DNA from 2 places in the Variovorax sp. GW821-FHT09D04 genome. Region 2 is predicted to be linked to the other one. Evidence: riboswitches for the same ligand, from Rfam matches in the RefSeq annotation. Region 2 holds a riboswitch; the other holds the start of a gene.
The links. Region 2 has a riboswitch for glycine ahead of gcvT (glycine cleavage system aminomethyltransferase GcvT). Riboswitches for the same ligand answer to the same signal wherever they lie in the genome.

Region 1 (7,653 bases), on a different contig from region 2:
TTGGGTCGCGCCCACCATGAGCGTCGAAGAGGTCGACAAGCGCATCCAGGAACTCAAGACCGTCCAGTACTGGCTCGAACAGAACGGCCACGCGCTCAAGGCGACCATCCAGGCGCTCGAGGTGCAGAAGATGACGCTGTCGACCCTGCGCGGCATGAACGTGCGGATGGAAGACATCGCCAGCGCGTTCACCAAGCAGGCCGCGGCCATGGCGCCGGCGCCTGCACCGGCTCCCGCCCCGGCCCCCGCACCGCGGCCCGAACCGGAAGCTGTCGAGGAAGAGGAAGAAGAGTTCGACGAGGCCGAGGAAGAAGCGGAAGAAGAGGAAACCCCGGCACCGAAGAAGGCGTCGCGCGCCAAACCCGCCTCGTCCAACGGCGCTGCCGGCGTGGTCGACCCGATGCAATGGTGGGGCTCGCTCACCGAGCAGTTCCAGCAGATCGCGAGCACGGCGCTGCAGGACGCGGCGCAGCTCAAGGTGCCGGCCATGGCGCAGCCGCTGGCCGACGCCGTGGGGCAGGTCATCGGCAAGGCGACGGCGCGCAAGCCGGCCGCCAAGGCTGCCCCGAAGAAAGCTGTCGCCAAAAAAGCCGCGCCGGCACCCGCCGCGCGCAAGAAAACCACGTCCGCCGCCGCGCGCAAGCGAACCTCCGGCCGGCGCTGACGTCTTACAGACACCTTTCCAGACGACGACGCACGGGTCGGTACGCACCATGAAACTGTTTCCCACCGGCCATGCCACCCACCCGCAATGGCGCATGGCCGCCGGCCTCGTGCTGGCCCAGTTGCGCGCGCAGATGGCGCTGCCCGATTACGCGTCGAACCCGACGCTCGGGCTGCTCTACATCACCGACCACTACGCGGCCGAAGCGCAGGAGATCCTCGATCACCTGGGCGCCGAGCTGCCCGAGGTCACCGACTGGTCGGGCACCGTCGGCATCGGCGTGTCGGCCAACAACGCCGAGTACTTCGACGAGCCCGGCCTGAGCCTGATGCTGTGCGCGCTGCCCAGCGACCAGTACCGGGTGTTCTCCGGCGTGGCGCCGCTGGGCAGTTCCGAAATGAGCGGCTTCGAGGCGCACACCGCGCTCGTGCACGCCGACCCGGCCACGCCCGACCTGGGCGAGCTCATCGGCGAGATGGCGGGGCGCACCGACACCGGCTACTTGTTCGGCGGGCTCTCGTCCGGCCGCGGCGGGGCGCTGCAGTTCGCGGTCGGCGGCAACGGCAACATCCGCGGCCATGGGGCGGCGGGCGGCGTGTTCTCGGGCGGCTTGTCGGGCGTGGTGTTCGGCGAGGGCGTGCGGCTGGTGTCGCGCGTCACGCAGGGCTGCCAGCCGCTGCGCACCGGCGGCGCGCGCGAGCGCGAGATCACCGAGGCCGACGGCAACCTGCTGCTGTCGCTCGACGGCGAGCCGGCGCTCGACGTGCTGCTGGCCGACCTGCAGGTGTCACTCGACCGGCCGCAGGAAGCCATCGACGCCGTGCGCAACACGCTGGTCGGCCTGGCCGACGCGGGCAGCGACGGCATCCGCCGCACCGGCGACCTGGGCGCCGACGTGCTGGTGCGCCACATCATCGGCCTCGACCCGACGCGGCGCGGCATCGCCATTGCCGACAACGCCGAGGCCGGCATGCGGCTGAGTTTCTGCCGCCGCAACGCGCAGGCGGCGCGCGCCGACCTGATGCGCATCTGCGCCGAGATCCGCGAAGAGCTCGAGCCCGAAGAACAGACGCTGGCCACCGCACGCGCCGTGGCGGCCGGTGAGGCCGAGGCCGCACCGCATCCGGCGCGGCGCATCGCGGGCGCGGTGTACGTGAGCTGCTCGGGGCGCGGCGGCCCGCACTTCGGCGCGCCGGGCGCCGAGCTGCAGATCGTGCGGCATGCGCTGGGCGACGTGCCGCTGGTCGGCTTCTTCGCCGCGGGCGAGATCGCGCGCCACCACCTGTACGGCTACACCGGCGTGCTGACGGTGTTCACTGCGCCGGACTGACTGACTGGCTGACTGACGGGAAAAAACGACGCGCGCGCCTGCGCACTGTGTTCGCGGGCGCTTCGCGTCGCTAGAATCCGCCCGCTTTCTTGAATCTCTGCTGCTGCAAGAAAGAGTGATCCGCGCGCCCCGAGGCACGCGGTCGATCTCTTTCGCCCCGCCACGCGACGTGACGGGGCCCGGAAACCGACACGGTTTCCCCGAATGGAATTGCAGCCATGGGCAGCCCCACCCACAGTCATTTTTCGAGACTCCAGCGCGCCTTTTCGCGCGCGAACATCGCCGTCGACTACCGCGACGGCATCTATCACCTGCGCAACGAAGCCGCGCAGGCGACCGTGCTTCTGCCGCAGAGCCTGCCGCTGGAAGAAAAAGCCGTGAACCAGCTGCTGGCCTTCGCCAGCGTGCGCTCGCCCGACGGCGCGCACGGCGTGTGCAAGGCCTGCGCGACGCCGGACTTTCATCCAGGCTCGGTCGCGCCGGTGGGCAGCGTCGTCGCCACCGATGGCGACTTCGTGATCCCCGCCGCGGTCGGCACCGACATCAACTGCGGCATGCGCCTGCTGACCACCGGCCTCACGCTGGACCAGGTGGCGCCGCACAAGACGCAGCTGCTCGCGCGGCTCACGCGCAGCCTGCTCGACAACGGGCGCGACGTGCCGGTGCACACGGCGGCGTTTCGCGCGCTGTTCGACGACGGACCGGCCGCGTTCCTGGACGCCGTGCGTGGCGACGGACTCTGGGCGGCCTGCGACCGCGACCGGCTGCAGGCCGAGATCGGCGCGTGCATCGGCCTGGCGAGCTTCGGCGGTCAGTCGCGGCACGCACCGCCGGCCTACACCGGCGCGCGCCACGAGGTGTTCCGCGACCCGTGCCTGGGCACGCCGGGCAGCGGCAACCACTTCGTCGAGCTGCAGGTGGTCGACCAGGTGATGGACCGGCACGCGGCCTACCGCGCGGGGCTCAAGGCCGGCGAGGTCGTCGTGATGATCCACAGCGGCTCGCGCGACATCGGGTTCCATGTCGGTGGCCGCTGGATGGACCGCGCGCGGGCCGAGTGGCCGCAAGGCCTGCGCCATCCGAAGAGCGGGCTGTACGGCCTGGCGGGGCCGCTGGCGCAGGAGTACCTCGAAGCCATGGGCGTGGCCGCGCGCTATGCGTGGGCCAACCGCGTCGTGCTGGCCGAGCTGGTGCGCAAGGACTTCGCCGAGCTGCTGGGCGCCACGGCGTCGACGCTGGTGGTCGACGTGCCGCACAACGTGGTGCTGCGCGAGCACGGCATGAACATCCATCGCAAGGGCGCGACGCCGGCGCACGCGGGCGACCTGGCGCTGATTCCCGGGTCGATGGGCGATCACTCGTACCTCGCGACCGGGCTGGGGCATGAAGACTGGCTGTGGTCGTGCAGCCATGGGGCCGGCCGGCGCATGCGTCGGCAGGAAGTGCGCGCGATGCGGCCTGCGCCCGGCGACGCCGATGCCAGCTGGCAGTGCGTGACCTTGCGCGAGGAGCGCCGCATCGAGGAGGCGCCGCAGGCCTACAAACCGATCGGCGCGGTGATCGAGGCGCAGGAAAGCGCGGGGCTCATCCGCTGCGCCGTGCGGCTCAAGCCCTGGGTCACGTTCAAGGCATGACCCGAGGACGCGTGTCGTGTCAGCCCAGTGCGGGTTGCACGGCGCGCGGCGCGGGCGCCGGCATGCCGGCGAACGCGAAGTCGACCTCGGGCGCCAGCCCGCTCACGATGCGCGCGATCGACTTGCCCGAGCCGCAGGCGTGCGTCCAGCCGAGCGTGCCGTGGCCCGTGTTGAGGAACAGGTTCGGCAGCTTGGTCTTGCCGATCAGCGGCACGTTGCTCGGCGTGGCCGGGCGCAGGCCGGTCCAGAACTGCGCGCGCTCGGTGTCGCCGGCGCCGGGGAAGAGCTCCTCGACGCGCCGCACGATGGCTTCGCAACGCACGCGGTTCAGGTCGCGGTCGTAGCCGTTGAGCTCGGCCGTGCCGGCGATGCGCAGGCGGTCGCCCGACTCGGAGGTGTAGCGCGAGAACACCAGCTTGTATTCGTCGTCCGTGAGCGAGACCTGGTGCGCCTTCGACGCGTCCTTCACGGGCAGCGTCACCGAGTAGCCCTTGGCCGGGTAGATCGGCAGGCGGATGCCCAGCGGCGCGGCATACAGCGGGCTCAGCGAACCCATCGCGAGCACGAAGGCGTCGCCGCGGATGCGCTGGAAGCGGCCTTCGTTGTCGGTCGCCTCGACGTGGTCGATGCTGCCGCCGGCTTCGCGCAGCGCGGTCACCGTGTGGCTCATGAGGAACTTCACGCCGGCCGCTTCGGCCAGCTTCACGAGCTCGCGCGCGAAGCGGTTGGCGTCGCCCGATTCGTCTTCGGCGGTGTACGTGGCGCCGGCGAGTTGGGGGCGGATGTGGGCGAGGGCGGGTTCGATCCTGATGGCTTCGTCGGCCGAGATGACCAGCCGCTCGCAGCCCAGGGCACGCATCTGCTCGGCGGGCGCGAGGGCGCCGTCGAATTCCTTTTGCGTCGTGTAGAAGTGCAGGATGCCTTGCGTGCGCTGGTCATAGTTCAGGCCGGTGTCTCGACGCAATTGCTGCAACATTTCCCGGCTGTATGTACCGAGACGAACGATCTGTTCGATGTTGTGGCGGGTGCGCGCGGGGGTGCATTCGCGCAAGAACTGCAGGCCCCAGAGCCACTGGCGCATGTCGGCGCGGATGCGAAACAGCAGCGGCGCATCTTCCTTGCCGAGCCATTGCAGCACCTTCAGCGGCGCGCTTGGATTGGCCCACGGTTCGGCATGGCTGACCGAGATCTGGCCGCCGTTGGCGAAGCTGGTTTCGGCGGCCGGGGTGGCCTGCCGGTCGATCACGGTCACCTCGTGGCCGAGTTGCTGGAGGTAGTAGGCCGAAGTCACGCCGAGCAGGCCGGCGCCAAGAACGATCACACGCATTGCAAGTACCTTTGAGTTTGCAGCGCTTGAACGGCGGGCGTGGAGTGCTATTGAACCAATAGCAAGCAACCGGACGACCGATGTCCAAGTTGCCGCTCCCCCTGTCCTCGGTACCTGAGAGATTCACCCTGCTGCACCCGCAGCGGGTTTGCTCCTTCGGTGCGCCACATGGCGTGGCGGCTCTCCAGACGGCTGTATCGATGAGTGCAGTACTGACCCCTTGCCGAAGTTCCTGGGCGTTGCCTGGAATTTCGTCGGGCCGACCTGAGCGTTTATGGGAGTTTGCGCCTTCGGTAGGGCCTCCGTGGAGGCCCGCTCTCCTGCAATTGTTGGCGATTGTAGGCGGGCCCCGCAAGCCGGCCAAGCCCTGTACATCGGCACTTCACACCGATGGGATAATTGAATGTTGATTTTTGGTAAAGCAAACTTTTTTCTACATGCAGGGGACTCCATGATCCTGGTTACCGGCGGCGCAGGCTTCATTGGCGCCAATTTCGTGCTCGACTGGATCGCGCAGGGCAACGAGCCCGTCGTGAACCTCGACAAGCTGACCTACGCGGGCAACCTCGAGACCCTGGCGTCGCTCAAGGGCAACGCGAACCACGTCTTCGTGCAGGGCGACATCGGCGACAGCGCGCTGCTCGATCGCCTGCTGGCCGAGCACAAACCCCGCGCCGTCGTGAACTTTGCCGCGGAATCGCATGTGGATCGTTCGATCCACGGCCCGGAAGACTTCGTGCAGACCAACGTGCTCGGCACCTTTCGCCTGCTCGAATCGGTGCGCGGCTACTGGAACGCCCTGCCGGCCGACCAGAAGGCCGCCTTCCGCTTCCTGCACGTGTCGACCGACGAGGTCTACGGCTCGCTCTCCAAGACCGACCCGGCCTTCACCGAAGAGAACAAGTACGAGCCCAACAGCCCGTACTCGGCCAGCAAGGCTGCCAGCGACCACCTCGTGCGCGCCTGGCATCACACCTACGGCCTGCCGGTGGTCACGACCAACTGCTCGAACAACTACGGCCCGTTCCACTTCCCCGAGAAGCTGATCCCGCTGATGATCGTCAACGCACTGGCCGGCAAGAGCCTGCCCGTGTACGGCGACGGCATGCAGGTGCGCGACTGGCTCTACGTGAAGGACCACTGCAGCGCCATCCGCCGCGTGCTCGAGGCCGGCAAGCTCGGCGAGACCTACAACGTCGGTGGCTGGAACGAGAAGCCCAACATCGAGATCGTCAACACCGTGTGCGCGCTGCTCGACGAACTGAGCCCCCGCGCCGACGGCAAGCCGTACAAGGAACAGATCACCTACGTCACGGACCGCCCGGGCCACGACCGCCGCTACGCCATCGATGCACGCAAGCTCGAACGCGAACTCGGCTGGAAGCCCGCCGAGACCTTCGATACCGGCATCCGCAAGACCGTCGAGTGGTACCTCGCGAACGGCGAGTGGGTGCGCAACGTGCAAAGCGGCGCGTACCGTGAATGGGTCGAGAAGCAATACGACGCTGCGCCTGCAAAGGCTTCCGCATGAAGTTGCTGCTGCTCGGCAAAGGTGGACAGGTCGGCTGGGAGTTGCAGCGCAGCCTCGCGCCGCTCGGCGAACTGGTCGCCCTGGACTTCGACAGCACCGACTTCCACGCCGACTTCAGCCGTCCCGAGCAGCTGGCTGCAACCGTGCTGGCGGTGCGCCCCGACGTCATCGTCAATGCCGCCGCGCACACTGCCGTCGACAAGGCCGAGAGCGAGCCCGACTTCGCGCGCAAGCTCAACGCCACCTCGCCCGGCGTGGTGGCCGAGGCCGCGCAGCAGATCGGCGCGCTGATGGTGCATTACTCCACCGACTACGTCTTCGACGGCAGCGGCACCCGCCCCTGGAAAGAAGACGACGCGACCGGCCCGCTCAGCGTGTACGGCCAGACCAAGCTCGAAGGCGAGCAGTTGGTGGCGCAGCATTGCGCGAAGCACCTGATCTTTCGCACCAGCTGGGTGTACGCCGCACGCGGCGGCAACTTCGCCAAGACCATGCTGCGCCTGGCCAAGGAGCGCGACAAGCTCACGGTCATCGACGACCAGTTCGGCGCCCCCACCGGGGCTGAGTTGCTGGCCGACATCACCGCGCACGCCATTCGCGCCACGCTGCAAGACCCGGCCAAGGCCGGGCTGTACCACTCCATCGCCGGCGGCGAGACCACGTGGCACGGCTACGCGCGCTTCGTGCTCGAGATGGCGCAGCAGGCCGGCGTCGAACTCAAGGCCGGCCCGCAGGCCGTGGAGGCCGTGCCCACCAGCGCCTTTCCGACGCCCGCGAAGCGCCCGCACAACTCGCGGCTCGACACCACCAAGCTGCAGACCACCTTCGGCCTGCGACTGCCGCCCTGGCAGGAAGGCGTGGCACGCATGCTGCGCGAGACGCTCTGACCGACTGATTTTTCCCGGCCTCCCACACTAGAAGACCCCATGACGCAACGCAAAGGCATCATCCTTGCCGGTGGCTCCGGCACCCGCCTGCACCCGGCCACGCTCGCCATGAGCAAGCAACTGCTGCCGGTGTACGACAAGCCCATGATCTATTACCCGCTGAGCACCCTGATGCTCGGCGGCATGCGCGACATCCTGATCATCAGCACGCCGCAGGACACGCCGCGCTTCCAGCAGCTGCTGGGCGACGGCAGCCAGTGGGGCATCAACCTGCAGTACG
Region 2 (7,653 bases):
CGAGCACGCCGAAGAACTCGCCGCTCACCATCAGGTGCGGCAGCGTTTCCGACACGGTGCTCACCTTGACCTCGATGCCCAGCGGCGCGGCGCGCGTCTTGATGACTTCGATGGTCTGCGGATGGCAGTCGCCCGACACGAGGAACACGTTGCTCTTGCTCTTCACGCTGCGCTTGGCGAGCGTCATGGCCTCGGCGGCGGCCGTGGCTTCGTCGAGCATCGAGGCGTTGGCGATGGCCATGCCCGTGAGGTCGCACACCATCGTCTGGAAGTTGAGCAGGGCTTCCATGCGGCCCTGCGAAATCTCGGCCTGGTAGGGCGTGTAGGCGGTGTACCAGGCGGGGTTCTCCAGGATGTTGCGCAGGATCACGCCCGGCGTGTGCGTGCCGTAGTAGCCCTGGCCGATGAAGCTCTTGAACACCTTGTTCTTCGACGCCAGCGCCTTCAGCTCGGCCAGCGCGTCGGCCTCCGTGACCGGCGCGGGCAGGCGCATCGGCCGGGCACGGCGGATGGCCGCCGGCACGATGCCGTCGATGAGCTCCGCGCGCGTTTCGGAGCCGATCACCGGCAGCATGCGCGCCTCGTCCGCCGCATCGATGCCGATGTGGCGGGCGAGGAATTCTTCGGCGTTCTCTAGTTCTTGCAAAGAGGGAAGGGCGGGAATCGGCATGGCGGTGAAGGCTCGGGGGAGAAGGAACGAAGGTGCGAAGAAGCTGCTGTTCAGCGGATCAGGATTCGGCGGCGAACTTGTCGTAGCTGGCGGCGTCGAGCAGGGCGTCGAGCTGCGCGGGCTCGCTCAGCTTGACCTTGAAGAACCAGCCGGCGGCCAGCGGGTCGCTGTTGGCCAGCGACGGGTCGGCGCGCAGCGCTTCGTTCACTTCGGTGATCTCGCCCGACACGGGCATGAACACATCGGCGGCGGCCTTCACCGACTCGACCACACCGGCGACCTCGCCTTGCGCGAAGGTCTTGCCCACTTCAGGCAGGTCGACGAACACCACGTCGCCCAGCGCGTCCTGCGCATGCACGGTGATGCCGACGGTGGCGGCGCCGCCTTCGGCCGCCACCCATTCGTGGTCCTTGGTGTATTTGATGCTCATGAAAAAACTCCTCGTGGAAAAAATGGAATCGGGGTGCAGAGCCTAGCCGGGTCTGCGGTGTTCAGTGTCGGTCAGCCGCGGTAGTAGCGCGTCGGCACGAAAGGCATCGTTGACACCTCCATCGGCACCGGCTTGCCGCGCACGATGGCCTGCACGCGCGTGCCGGGCTCGGCGAAGGCGGCGGCCACGTAGCCCATGGCCACGCAGCGGTCGGCCGTGGGGCCGAGCAGGCCGCTGGTGACGGCGCCGATGTCGTGCCCTTCGAGCGACTGCAGCAGCGTGCCGTCGCGCACCGGAATGCGTTCCAGTGCCACGAGGCCGACGCGCTTGCGCGTGAGTGTCTTGTGGTCGGTATGGCCGGCCGCGCCCGAGGCGACGGCGGCCAGCTGGGCCAGCACCTTGGCCGCGCCCGGAAAACCGCCTTCGCGCGCACCGCCGGCGCGGCGCACCTTCTGGATCGCCCAGTTGAGCGAGGCTTCGACCGGGGTCGTGGTGGTGTCGATGTCGTTGCCGTACAGGCACAGGCCGGCTTCGAGCCGCAGCGAGTTGCGCGCGCCCAGGCCGACGGGCTTCACTTCGGGCTGCGCGAGCAGCAGGCGGGCGAGGGCGTCGGCGTCTTTTGCGGCCACCGAGATTTCGAAGCCGTCTTCACCGGTGTAGCCGCTGCGGGTGACAAAGGCGGCGATGCCGCCGATCTGCACCGCGCCGCCGGTCATGAACACGAAGCGCTCGATGCCGGGCGACAGGCGCGCCAGCGTGGCGGCGGCCTGCGGACCCTGCAGCGCCAGCAGCGCGTGGTCGGGCAGGGGCTGCACCTGGCAGCGCGCGCCGATCCTGGCCTGGATGTGGGCGATGTCGGCCACCTTGCAGGCGCCGTTCACGATCACGAAGAGCGAACCGCTGCCTTCGTTGAAGAACATCAGGTCGTCGAGGATGCCGCCCTCGTCGTTCAGCAGCAGGCCGTAGCGCTGCTTGCCGGCGGGCAGATCGACCACGTCGACGGGCATCAGGGTTTCGAACGCGGCGGCGGCGTCGGGGCCGACCAGGCGCAGCTGGCCCATGTGCGAGATGTCGAACAGGCCGGCCGCATTGCGCGTGTGCTTGTGCTCGGCCATGAGGCCGGCGGGGTACTGCACGGGCATCGAATAGCCGGCGAAGGGCACCATGCGGGCGCCCAACTCGACGTGGAGGTCGTACAGCGGGGTCTTGAGAAGTTGGGCGTTGGAAGCGGAGGAAGCAGCCACGGGGTACTCCAAAGGGGCAGTCGAAATCCATGGCTGCAACGCCACGGGCCACCCCTGCTGTCCGCTTTACCTGAGAGATTCGCCCCACGATCGGGGTTTGCTCCTTCGGTGGGCCGCATGCAATGCCACGGCCTCTCTCCAGCAAGGAAACGCCGGTGGTTGCCGGCGTCTTGTCAGTCCTTTTGCCTGAGCGTTCGGGGAACCCCTGCGCCTTCGGCGGCCCCGTCGCGCGGGGCTCTCTCCTGACCCGGCGAGTGTAGTGGATCGCGGGGCCGGGGCTGGCGGCTCAGTGCACGGTTTCGGCCGGCGGCAGCAGCTTGTCGATGCGCTCGCGCAGCGAGTCGGCGCGCTCGGGGCCGGCGGCCTTCTCGATCTCGGAGAGCATCAGCGCGGCGATGGTCAGCATGGCCTCGCGGTCGCGGGCCTCGCGCAGGGCGTCGCGCATCTGGTTGGCGAAGCGCGGGTCGCGGCGCACGAACATGCGCTCGCAGATGTCGAACAGGAACATGCGCGTGGTGGCCAGCGAGCGCTTGCCGTCGAAGCTGTCGGCCGAGGTGGCGACCTGGATCGGCTCGGCGGCGGGGACGGGCGTGGGGGCCGGTGCAGGCGGCGGCGCGACCGGGCGCGCGACCTGCAGGTAGCCGCGCTGCATCAGCCCCTGGATCGCCTGCTCGGCCTCGACGCGGCTGGGGAACAGCGGGCTGAAGTCGGTCAGCGAGCGCCGGCCGTCGGCCATGAGCAGCAGGGCGCGCTCACGCTGGCTGAGCGTGCGCTGCCCGGCCTGGAGTTCGTCGCGTGCCTTCTCGGTCTTGGTGGGGAACATGGCGGCCACAGCTTTCGGAGGTCGAAGGCTGCAGCATCGTTGCAAGTGGTGACATCTTCGTGAACCATTTGCCTTACAGGGACAAGGCGGCGCGCGTCAGTTGCCCGCGCTTTCCTTGCGGATCAGCCAGCGCGGGCCCACGCGCTGCAGCTCGAGCGTCTTGCGGTCGGTCTCGGTGAGCGCGTCGGCGCTGTAGACCTGCCGGAACTGCGCGCTGGCCGAGGTGCCCTGGACGCTGATCACCAGCCCCTCGATGCCCACGCTGATGCGCGACTTGCCCGTGATGCGGGCGCGCCGGTCGGCCTCCCAGCGCTCGCGGGTCTGGCCGCGCGCGGGGGTGAAGTCGCTCGCGTAGGCGGCGAGGTAGCGCTCGACGTCGCGCGCGGACCAGGCGGCGGCCCAGGCGCGCACGGCGCTTTCCACTTCGGCGAGGTGGGTGACGGGATTGGTGGGATTGGCGGGGGCAGCTGCTGGTGCAACGGCTGCAACGGGCGCGGCGGCCGGCGTGGCCGCGATACCGGCGGTGGCCAGCAAGCCGGCAGCGACAAGGCTGCTGCCCTGGGCGACGATTCGGTGCATGGCGTCCTTCTCTTTCCTTCTTCTTGTCTGTCAGGCTCGACGTCGAAGCTTGCGTCGATTCTGGCAGTGAAAGAGGAGGCGTGCGGCGTTGAATCGCCCACGGATTTCGGTGGTCCGTGGTTCAGGGCGCGTGCACAGGCCACCGGGTACTTCCCTCCGCGAATGTCCCCCGCCTTCGGCTCCTCCTTGATTTCGCTGCGGGAAGCACCCAGTGCCCTGTGCACGGTGGGCGCTGCCGTAGCGCGGGAACGGAACTCAACTCAGGCCGCGGCAGCCTCGCCCGCCATCACCTGCACTGTGCGGTTGCGCAGCCGCAAGGCGAGCACGGTCGCGACGCACAGCACGCACAACACCACCGTCAGCGTCACGCCGAGTCCGTGCGCATCCGACAGCAGGCCGAACAGCGGCGACACCAGCCCGCCGACCGAGAGCGCGAGTCCGAGCGTGATGCCGCTGGCGGTGGCCGGGTTGCGCGGCAGGTAGTCCTGCGCGAGCGTCACCTGCGCGGCGAAGGGGAGGAACATGCTCATGCCGAGCCACGCGGTGCAGGCCAGCGCCGCGCCGGGCGTGGAGGAGAGCACGAGGCCCGCCATGGCCGGCAGCGCGAGCAGGTAGCCGCAGCGGATCGTGCCCATGCGCCCGATGCGGTCGCCGAGCCAGCCGCCGGCCAGCGTGCCCACGGCCCCTGCGGCGGTGAAGGCGGTGAGCGCCGCGGCGCCCTGGAAGGTGCTGCCGTGCAGGTCGCGCGTGATGCGCAGCGAGAGCATCGACAGCACCGTGACGTAGGGGATCGACCAGCCCACGATGGTCGCCACCAGCAGGCTGAAGGCGCGCCAGTCGTTGTGCGGCTTCAGCACCTGGGCGCGGGCCTGCGCGGCCCGCGCCGCCGTGGCCGCGTGCTGGGCGGCCGCGCCGCGCCGCGCGTTCGCCACGACCCACACCACGCCCATCGCCACCGCGGGAATGCCCAGCAGGTAGCTGCGCGACAGGCTGCCGCCGCCGACCACCGTGGCCGCCAGCACGGGTGCGAACGAGGCGCCGATGGTGCCGCCCACCGAGAACACGCTCATCGCCTTCTGCGAGGCACCGCCGGCCGCGCGCGCGGCCACGGTGGCGGGCGGGTGGTAGGCCGCGATGCCCAGCCCGCACAGCGCGACCGCGATCCAGGTCAGCAGGTAGCTCTGGCTCAGGCCCGCCAGCACCACGCCCAGCGCCGCCACCAGGAAGCCCACGGGCACCAGCCAGGCGCGCGGGTGGCGGTCGGCATACAGGCCGAACAGCGGCTGCACCACGCTCGACAGCCCGGTGGCCGCCAGCATCAGGCCGCTCACGGCCGTGTAGCTGTAGCCGCGCTCCAGCACCATGAAGGGCAGCAGCGCGGGCACGAGGCCCTGGTAGAGGTCGTTGACGGCATGGGTGCCGGTGAGCAGCCCGAGTCGGCGCGTGTTCATGCGATGGCTTCTTTCCTGGATGTCCGGTTGGAGAAAAAGAGGGAGAAAAGCCATCGTAGGAAGACAGGAGAAGATGTTCTCGCTACGAATGTGCAAACATCGTCGTGAAATGGACAAACTGAATCTGCGCCCCGACGAGGGCGAATCGACCCCGCGCGCCGTGGCCGTGCTGGCCACCGATCCGGCGGGCGACGCTTTCATTCCGCCGCATGCACACCGGCGCGGGCAGCTCATCCACGCGATCTCGGGCGTGATGATGGTCGGCGCCGCGGCCGGCAGCTGGGTGGTGCCGCCGGGGCGCGGCGTCTGGGTGCCGCCGGGCATGACGCACCAGATCCGCATGGCGGGCGAGGTGAAGATGCGCACCGTCTTCGTCGAGCCCGGCACGCGCGCCGACCTGGGCGGCGACTGCCGCGTGATCCACGTGGGGGCGCTGTTGCGCGAGCTGATCGTGGCGGCCGTGTCGCTGCCGCTGGACTACCCGCCGGGCGGGCGCGACGAGCGCGTGATGGAGCTGATCCTCGACGAGATCGAGGCCGCGCCCGCCCTGTCGCTGCATGTGCCGATGCCGCGCCACGTGCGCCTGGCCGCGCTGTGCGAGGCGCTGATCCGCGACCCCGCGCAGCCCGCCACGCTCGACGGCTGGGCCGCGCGGCTGCACATGAACGCGCGCACGCTGGCCCGGTTGTTCGAACGCGAAACTGGCATGACCTTCGGCGCGTGGTGCCGGCAGGCGCGGCTGCTGCTGAGCCTGCCGCGGCTGGCCGCGGGCGCGTCGATCCTGGAGGTGGCGCTGGCGCACGGCTACGAGAGCCCGAGCGCCTTCACCGCGATGTTCCGCCGCACGCTCGGCGTGCCGCCGAGCCAGTACCTTCACCCGCCGGCCTGAGGCGGGTGAAGGCGTGGGCGGGGGCGGCCTGCGCCGCTACTTGAACCCGAGCGCGCGCGGCAGCCAGGTGCTGAGCATCGGCACGAAGGTCAGCAGCATCAGCACCGCGCCGTGCGCCCACAGGAAGGGCACCAGTTCCTTCACCAGCGCCGACATCGGCACCTTCGACACGTTGCAGGTGACGAACAGCAGCCCGCCCACCGGCGGCGTGATCATGCCCAGCGTGAGGTTGAAGATCACGATCATCGCGAAGTGCACCGGGTCGACGCCCAGCTTGATCGCCACCGGCGCGAGGATCGGCGCCAGCACCATCACGCCCGGCAGCGGCTCGATGAAGATGCCGAACAAGAGCAGGAACACGTTGACGATGATCAGGAACATCCACGGCGAGAGGTTCATGCTGATGAGCCATTCGGCCATCTGCTGCGGAATGCCCTCGATGGTCAGCACCCACGCGAACGAGGCCGACAGCCCGATGATGATCAGCACCGACGCCGACAGCAGCGCCGAGCGCGACAGGATGTCGGGCAGCATCTTCCACTCGAGCGTGCGGTAGATGAACTTGCCGCACACCAGCGCGTAGAACACCGCCACCACCGACGCTTCGGTGGGCGTGAACCAGCCGGCGCGCATGCCGCCCAGGATCACCACCGGCAGCAGAATCGCGGGAATCGCCTTCCACGTCGTGATGAGGATTTCGCGCAGCGGCGGCGTCTGGCCGTCGCCCTTGTAGTTGCGCTTCTTCGAGACGTAGAAGTTCACCACGCACATCGCCACCGCGATCAGGATGCCCGGCACGATGCCGGCCACGAACAGCTGGCCGACCGACACGGTTTCGTCCTGCAGCGCGTAGATGATCATGATGATCGAGGGCGGAATGATCGGCCCCACGATGGCCGTGGAGGCCGTCAGCGCCGCTGCGTACGAGCGGTCGTAGCCGGCCTTGTCCATCATCTTGATGAGCATCGAGCCGGGGCCGGCCGCATCGGCCAGCGCCGAGCCCGAGATGCCCGAGAAGAAGGTCAGCGACACCACGTTGGTGTAGCCCAGCCCGCCGCGGCGGTGGCCGACGAACTGGCCCGCGAAGCGCAGCAGCACCTCGGTGAGCGAGCCGCCGCTCATGAGCTCGGCGGCCAGGATGAAGAAGGGCACGGCCATCAGCGGAAAGCTGTCGATGCCGGTGAAGGTTTCCTTCAGCAGCACCATCAGCGGGTAGCTTTCCGCGAGGATCAGGGTGGCGGCCGTGGCCAGGCCGAGCGCGAAGGCCACGGGCACGCCGATGGCCAGGAACACGCAGGCGGAGACGATCAGAACAATGCTGGCATCCATGATCGTGTCCTTACAGCGAGGCCGACGCGTTGGCGTCGAAATGCGCGTCCGACGCGAACTCGCGGTTCAGCACGTAGCCGCGCACCACCAGCAGCCAGTGCACGATCAGCAGCACGCCGCCGATCAGCATCGCACTGTAGATGTAGGCGAACGGAATCTGCGTCACGGCGGTGAGCTGGAACATCGTGCGTTCCATGTAGAGCCAGCCGTACCAGACCATGAAGCCGAAGAAGGCGAA

Region 1: another riboswitch for glycine. It lies ahead of AC07O4_RS25670 (D-amino acid dehydrogenase); the one in region 2 lies ahead of gcvT (glycine cleavage system aminomethyltransferase GcvT).

What each region holds. Positions count from the first base shown of each region.
Region 1 covers NZ_JBWKPA010000010.1:124,975-132,627, forward strand. Annotated here, with positions in the region: gene AC07O4_RS25655 (PhaM family polyhydroxyalkanoate granule multifunctional regulatory protein) at 1-664, shown strand, start outside; gene AC07O4_RS25660 (FIST signal transduction protein) at 714-1,994, shown strand; gene AC07O4_RS25665 (RtcB family protein) at 2,213-3,628, shown strand; gene AC07O4_RS25670 (D-amino acid dehydrogenase) at 3,648-4,955, opposite strand; glycine riboswitch at 5,047-5,153, opposite strand; glycine riboswitch at 5,198-5,288, opposite strand; gene rfbB (dTDP-glucose 4,6-dehydratase) at 5,407-6,486, shown strand; gene rfbD (dTDP-4-dehydrorhamnose reductase) at 6,483-7,373, shown strand; gene rfbA (glucose-1-phosphate thymidylyltransferase RfbA) at 7,413-7,653, shown strand, end outside.
Region 2 covers NZ_JBWKPA010000003.1:228,728-236,380, forward strand. Annotated here, with positions in the region: gene gcvP (aminomethyl-transferring glycine dehydrogenase) at 1-670, opposite strand, end outside; gene gcvH (glycine cleavage system protein GcvH) at 729-1,100, opposite strand; gene gcvT (glycine cleavage system aminomethyltransferase GcvT) at 1,172-2,344, opposite strand; glycine riboswitch at 2,392-2,496, opposite strand; glycine riboswitch at 2,509-2,599, opposite strand; gene AC07O4_RS11435 (hypothetical protein) at 2,631-3,167, opposite strand; gene AC07O4_RS11440 (L,D-transpeptidase Cds6 family protein) at 3,264-3,746, opposite strand; gene AC07O4_RS11445 (MFS transporter) at 4,007-5,197, opposite strand; gene AC07O4_RS11450 (AraC family transcriptional regulator) at 5,307-6,086, shown strand; gene AC07O4_RS11455 (TRAP transporter large permease) at 6,123-7,415, opposite strand; gene AC07O4_RS11460 (TRAP transporter small permease) at 7,426-7,653, opposite strand, start outside.